Linked DNA regions of Magnetofaba australis IT-1. The protein of the gene in region 1 interacts with the protein of each later gene in a pairwise test. Links are inferred from orthologs where the notes say so. Each region holds a gene or a part of one and is shown in the gene's direction. Other genes may lie near its edges. The genes, in order: clpB and MAIT1_RS05215.

What was found.
Region 2: the proteins of clpB (region 1) and MAIT1_RS05215 interact in binary tests that used the Escherichia coli proteins (3 or more experiments, as listed by UniProt). The link is inferred for Magnetofaba australis IT-1 from one-to-one orthologs.

The regions. Positions count from the first base shown.
Region 1 is NZ_LVJN01000020.1:88,738-92,187, forward strand. Bases 55-3,184 are described here. They hold clpB (ATP-dependent chaperone ClpB), read left to right. Parts: upstream 55-394; coding sequence 395-2,974; downstream 2,975-3,184. In the rest of the region: MAIT1_RS12680 (hypothetical protein), read left to right, coding at 1-46. UniProt on the Escherichia coli protein: Part of a stress-induced multi-chaperone system, it is involved in the recovery of the cell from heat-induced damage, in cooperation with DnaK, DnaJ and GrpE. Acts before DnaK, in the processing of protein aggregates.
Region 2 is NZ_LVJN01000016.1:15,294-18,479, forward strand. The notes cover bases 241-3,106. They hold MAIT1_RS05215 (sulfurtransferase TusA family protein), read left to right. Parts: upstream 241-1,494; coding sequence 1,495-1,719; downstream 1,720-3,106. Other genes in these bases: MAIT1_RS05210 (hypothetical protein), read right to left, coding at 744-1,247; dsrE2 (sulfur carrier protein DsrE2), read left to right, coding at 1,737-2,207; htpX (zinc metalloprotease HtpX), read right to left, coding at 2,415-3,106. Outside these bases: MAIT1_RS05205 (IS110 family RNA-guided transposase), read left to right, coding at 1-66; more of htpX, read right to left, coding at 3,107-3,186. UniProt on the Escherichia coli protein: Involved in thiosulfate metabolism.

The DNA.
Region 1 (3,450 bases):
GCATCTGCTCCACTATCACGGCGCTGTTGCGGGGTGGTGGTCGTGATGCGGATTGAACATTTTTGATTTTGGAAATGGAAGATATCGAGGGCTTTGCCCTCGAGCTCCCAACTTCCACACCGTGGGGCTCTGCCCCACGCCCCGCTGGGGGCGCGGCCCCCAGGCCCCGCCGCCGACCAGTCGGCGGCCAATAGTCAACGCAAGATCAACCTGCGTCACGCAAACATTGAACGCTCTGTGCTGGTTTGGCTTCGTATGGCTTTATTCACCACGATTGACGCAGAAATTAAATCCACCCACATGCTATGCCCCTTGTAATTCCCATCTCCCATGCCCATCTGATGTTTGGCCGGGCAGTGGTCCGGCCTGTTGTTATGCAATCAGGAGCAAAACCATGCGGCAGGATCGTTTGACGGAAAAATCGACCGAGGCGCTTAACCAAGCAGTGGGCTTGGCCGCCTCCATGGACCATCAACAGGTGGAGCCCGAGCATCTGCTCTCGGCCCTGGTGGGACAAAAAGAGGGGCTCACCCGACCGTTGCTGGAGCGTAGCGGCGTCGACGCCGACGCCATCGCCCGCGAGTGTATGGCGATTCTGGATAAACAGCCCCGCGTCACCGGCTCGGCGGCGCAGACCGTGCCGTCGCGGCGCTTGCAGAGTCTGTGGACCCACGCCGAGAAGATCGCCGAGGGGATGCGCGATGAGTACGTCTCTACCGAACACTTTCTGCTGGCCATGGCGCAGAAGGGCGATGGCGAGCTGGCGGCGCTGTTCAAGCGTCACAACATAACGGAAAAAAAACTGCTGGAGACGCTCAAATCCCTGCGCGGCGGCCAGCGGGTCACCAGTCAAGACCCCGAAGGAACCTTCGATGCGTTGGAAAAATACGCCCGCGATCTGACCGCGCTGGCGCGCCAGGGTAAGCTCGACCCGGTGATCGGTCGCGACGAGGAGGTGCGTCGCGCCATCCAAGTCCTGTCGCGCCGCACCAAGAACAATCCGGTGCTCATCGGCGAACCCGGCGTGGGCAAAACCGCCATCGTCGAAGGGCTGGCGCTGCGCATCGAACGCGGCGATGTGCCCGACTCCCTGCGCGGCGTGCGCCTGGCGGCGCTGGATATGGGCGCCCTCATCGCCGGGGCCAAATATCGCGGCGAGTTCGAAGAGCGTTTGAAAGCGGTCCTCAAAGAGGTGGAGCAGGCCGACGGCCAGATCATTCTGTTCATCGACGAGATGCACACCCTGGTGGGGGCGGGCAAAACCGATGGCGCCATGGACGCCTCCAACCTGCTCAAACCGGCGTTGGCGCGGGGTGATTTGCACTGTGTGGGCGCCACCACCCTCAACGAATATCGCAAATATGTGGAGAAGGATCCGGCCCTGGAGCGGCGCTTCCAGCCGGTGCAGGTGGGCGAGCCCAGTGTGGAGGGGACCATCTCCATTCTGCGCGGCATCAAGGAGAAGTACGAAGTCCACCACGGCGTGCGCATCACCGACGGGGCCATCGTCGCCGCCGCCACGCTGTCGGACCGCTATATCAATGATCGCTTTCTGCCCGACAAGGCTATCGACCTGGTGGATGAGGCCGCCGCGCGCATTCGCATGGCCATCACCTCCAAGCCCCAGGCCATCGATGAGGCCGACCGCGCCATTCTGCAACTGGAGATCGAACGCGCGGCCCTGGCCAAGGAGGAGGATCACGCCTCCCGCGAGCGCCTGAGTCGCATCGAGGCGGAGTTGGCCGACCTCAAGGAGACCTCGGCGCAACTGACCGCCCGCTGGAAGCAGGAGAAAGAGGCCATCGACGCGGTGAGCCAGCTCAAGGAGAAGCTGGACGCCAGCCGCATTGAGCTGGAGCAGGCCGAGCGTGCAGGCAACCTGGAAGCGGCCGGGAAATTGCGTTACGGCGTGATTCCGGATTTGGAGAAAAAGCTCGCTGAATCCGAGGTTTTGGCCGAGCAGAGTCGCGAAACGACGCTGCTGCGCGAAGTGGTGGACGCCGAGGAGATTGCGCAGATTGTCAGCCGCTGGAGCGGGGTGCCGGTGTCGCGCATGCTCGAAGGCGAAAAAGAGAAATTATTGCAGATGGAGGCGCGTCTGCGCGAGCGGGTGGTGGGTCAGGACGAAGCGCTGGCGGCGGTGGCCAAAGCGGTGCGTCGCGCCCGCGCCGGGTTGCAGGATCCCAACCGCCCCATTGGCTCGTTCCTGTTCCTCGGCCCCACCGGCGTGGGCAAGACCGAGCTGACCAAGGCGCTGGCGGCGTTCCTGTTCGACGATGACAGCGCCATGGTGCGCATCGACATGTCCGAGTACATGGAGAAGCACGCGGTGTCGCGTCTGATCGGCGCGCCGCCGGGCTACGTGGGCTATGACGAAGGCGGCCAGCTCACCGAGGCAGTGCGGCGGCGGCCCTATTCAGTGGTGTTGCTTGATGAGGTGGAGAAGGCGCACCCGGATGTGTTCAACACCTTGCTACAAGTACTCGATGAAGGGCGTCTCACCGACGGCCAGGGGCGCACGGTGGACTTCAAGAACACCGTGCTGGTGATGACCTCCAACATCGGCTCGGAGTTTATCGAAGCCTTTACCGACGAGACCCAGTACAGCCAGATGCGCGAGCAGGTGATGACCTCGCTGCGCGGGCGCTTCCGCCCCGAATTTCTCAACCGGGTGGATGAGACCATCATTTTCCACCGCTTGAGTCGGGCGCACATGGACGCCATTGTGGAGATTCAACTGGATCGGCTGCGTGCGCTGCTGGCGGATCGCAAAATCACCCTGAGCCTCACCGATGAGGCGCGCAACGCCCTGGCCGATGAGGGGTATGACCCGGTCTATGGCGCGCGGCCCCTCAAGCGGGTGCTGCAGCGGCGGGTGCAGGACGCGCTGGCGGAGAAACTGCTGGCGGGCGAGATCGCCGATGGACAGGCGGTCACTGTGGCGCTGGGGGCGGATGGCTTCCTCCTTACCTGACGTTTGCCGATATGTAAGAGCAGTCGTGGGAGAGTATGGGGGCAACCCCATACTCTCTTCCGGCTGTGTACGGAAGCACGCCGCGCCGACCTCATCAACGTAAACCCGGCGCTAATCCCATTTACGTCAACGCTGCTCCTTCCTGTAGAAAAATCACTAAGATATTGTTCTTGGTTGTCAAATGTTGCCGTCATGGTGACGAAATTTGTTGCCGAGAAGGCGCCGTTTTGATATCAAATAGTACAGGTTAATATATGTAATACAACCCTGGAACGTCGCCGACCCTGCGCGCTGAATTCAGGCGATAATAGCTAATATGCCGTATTTTCCATGTTTTACGTAGGTTGTATAGAAATCTCTCTGCTTTGAGTTAGCACGCACCCGTTCTCAAATTTGGACAGTTTTCCCCTCTTCGCTTAATTGGACGCGGCTTTGTTGGTTTGATGAAGCCCGGTAGCTGATTTTCTTGTAAGGAA
Region 2 (3,186 bases), on another replicon or contig:
ATGGCGCGCAGCGCGTGGGCGATGCTGGTGAAGCAGGAGGCCTATGGGGCCAGCGCCGCTGTGTAGAGAGAGCGCAATACAACTCTAAAAGAAAAACAGGCCGATAAGGAAAGAGAAAGAGATCCCACCAGCCAGGTTGCGAGAGAGAGTCGAGATTGATGGCGTGAAACGGCATAGCCCTGCGTGGTCAAGAACCTGTTTCGCCCAAGGGCCCATAGAGGCCGAGGGTGTGTTGAGGAGGGCCACGCGCAAATTCCATCAGGGCCAGAGGGCGACAAGCCCCTCATCAACAGGCCGGATACATGGGCGCGACTAAGCCTCACACATCAGTGGACATTTTCTCTTGCCGTGGCGGAGCGGACCATACATGGCGGAGCGGACCATACATGGCGGAGCGGACCATACATGGCGGAGCGGACCATACATGGGCAGCGCCCACGATTCGGCAGGATTGCCGAATCGGACTCGCGCAGCGAGCCCGAAGGGTGAGGGCCATGGATTGCCCGAATCACGGTTTGGATTTTGATGTTGGGAGCTCGAGGGCGGAGCCCTCGAAATCTTCCAGCGCCCATATGTGCACTTTTGAATGCTAGCGACTATAGTCAGCGCGAGCTTCACTTACGTCACGCAAACATTGGCCGTTGTGTGCAGTTTTGGTTTCGCATGGCTATAGATCAACAGCGAGACAAGGTCCAGGCATGAGCCTAAGGCGCCGTCATCACGATTGATGGCGGGCCGCCCGCCTATTTGCCCATGGATTTGGGCTTCAGCGGCAGCGGAATGGTGAGGTTGATGAAGTCGTTCTTGATGGGCGGGGTGAGGGTGACGAAGCGATCGGACTTGAAGTCCATGAACACCACTTTACTGCCGGAGGTTTTGGCGCGGCTGATGATCTCTTCGGTGATGGAGGCGGTGCAGTTCTCCAGACAGACGCCAAAACCGTTCACATCGGAGATGACGATGCTAAACAGCTTCATGGATTGCGTCATACTCGCCAGCTCGTCGTTGTCCAGATAGCCGCGCTCAAGGAGGCCGTCATTGGCGCCATGGACCACCGGTGGGTAGCAGCCGTGTTCGCGAAAATAGGCTACGCAGGCGTTGGAGATGGTATAAAACAGGCCCAGCAGCAGGGTGGATTCGTCGGTCGGTAGTTTGCCGGACTTCTTTTGATCGCGGATATCGCGCAGTTTCGCCAACGTCCAGAGGATGATGGTTAAAACCGCCAAAGCCATGATATAATTAAACATATTCTCACAAACTCCGCGCTGTTCGGGCTGTGCCATGCAATCCGGCGCTGCGTGCGCGCCACACAGTCTGCCTGCAATTGGAATACCAGAACAGAATCTTTTCATTGTGCCGGGGTTGTGTCAAAACAGAAAAAAAATTTGCATCAATCCGTGCGTTGACGCAGCTTTGAGAGTATCCTGTTTTTCTAATAAACTGAGGTCCGCAGTTGCGGGCTGCTCGGATACAGACTGTTATGGAGAGGAAACTATGGCAGATAAAACGTTGGACGCCAAAGGCTTGAACTGCCCCCTGCCCATCTTGCGCGCGAAAAAAGCTCTCAAAGAGATGACCGCGGGTCAGATTTTGGCTATCGAAGCGACCGATCCCGGCTCCGCCAAAGATTTCGAGTCCTTCTGCGCCCAGACCGGCAACAAGATGGTGAAGGCTTCTGAGAACGGCGACGTGTTCTACTACGAAATCGAGAAGTGCTAAGAAAAGGGAGGTAGACCATGTCGGACCAGAAGAAACTGGCGATCATCGCCACCAAAGGCACCCTGGATTGGGCTTATCCCCCGCTGATTCTGGCCACCACGGCTGCGGCGTTGGATTATGAGGTTCACATCTTCTGGACCTTCTATGGTCTCCAGGTGCTGAAGAAAAACCGCAACCTGAAGATCTCCCCGCTGGGCAATCCCGCCATGCCGATGCCGGTTGACATGCCGGTGCTGGTGCAAGCCCTGCCTGGTATGGAAGCGATGGCCACCACCATGATGAAGGCGAAGATGAAGGGCAAAGGCGTTGCCTCCATCGACGACCTGATGGAGATGGCGATTGAGTCCGAAGTGAACATGATTGCCTGTCAGATGACGGTTGACCTGTTTGACTTCAAACACGAAGAGCTGCTGGACGGCGTTGAGTATGCTGGTGCGGCGCGCTTCTTTGAAGTGGCGGGCGACGCGGACATCACGCTGTACATCTAAGGCGTGGATGGACGCTGCAGGGCGTAAGCTCTGCGTCTGTGAATGCGAAAAAGGCCTGGCGGGCGACTGCCGGGCCTTTTTTGCGTGTTGGCGAGGAGCAAAAGTGTTTGCGTGACGCAAGGCCGAGCCAGCGCTGTCTCATGGGCCGCCGACCAGTCGGCGGCTGAATAGTCAGCGCTGGCTCGGCCTTGCGTCACGCAAACACTTTTACCGCATACCTAACAAACGACGAATGCGCTCACCCATCGGCGGGTGCGTCGAGAACAAGCTCGATAACCCCCCACGCAGCGGATTGACGATAAACATATGCGCCGTTGCCGGATGCGCCTCCGCAGTATGGTTGGGAATCGCCTCATTGCCACGCTGTAACTTATCCAACGCGCTCGCCAGCCACTGCGGGTTGCCGCAAATCTGCGCCCCAGTGGCGTCGGCGTGATACTCCCGCGCACGCGAGATCGCCATCTGAATCAGTGAGGCGGCGATAGGGGCCAGAATCATCATCACAATGCTCGCCAAGCCGCCCATGCCGCCACCCTCTTCCTCGTCGCGATTGGAGCCGAAAATGGCGGCGAATTGCGCCATATTGGCGATCATCGTCACCGCGCCGGCGATGGTGGCGGAAACCGTCATCACCAGCGTGTCGCGATTCTTCACGTGGGCCAGTTCATGGGCCATCACCCCAGCCAACTCCTCGCGGCTGAGAATGCGCATGATGCCTGTGGTGGCGGCCACGGCGGCGTGTTCCGGGTCGCGCCCCGTGGCGAAGGCGTTGGGGTTGGGGTCGTCGATGATATAGACCTTGGGCATGGGCAGACCGGCGCGTTTGGCCAACGCTTGCACCATGTTGTACAGCTCCGGCGCCTCACGCGGACCCACCGGCTGCGCGCCATACATGGAGAGCACCATCTTGTCGCTGTTCCAGTAGGCGAAGAAGTTCATCGCCACGGCGATGATCAACGCGATCATCATGCCGCCTTCT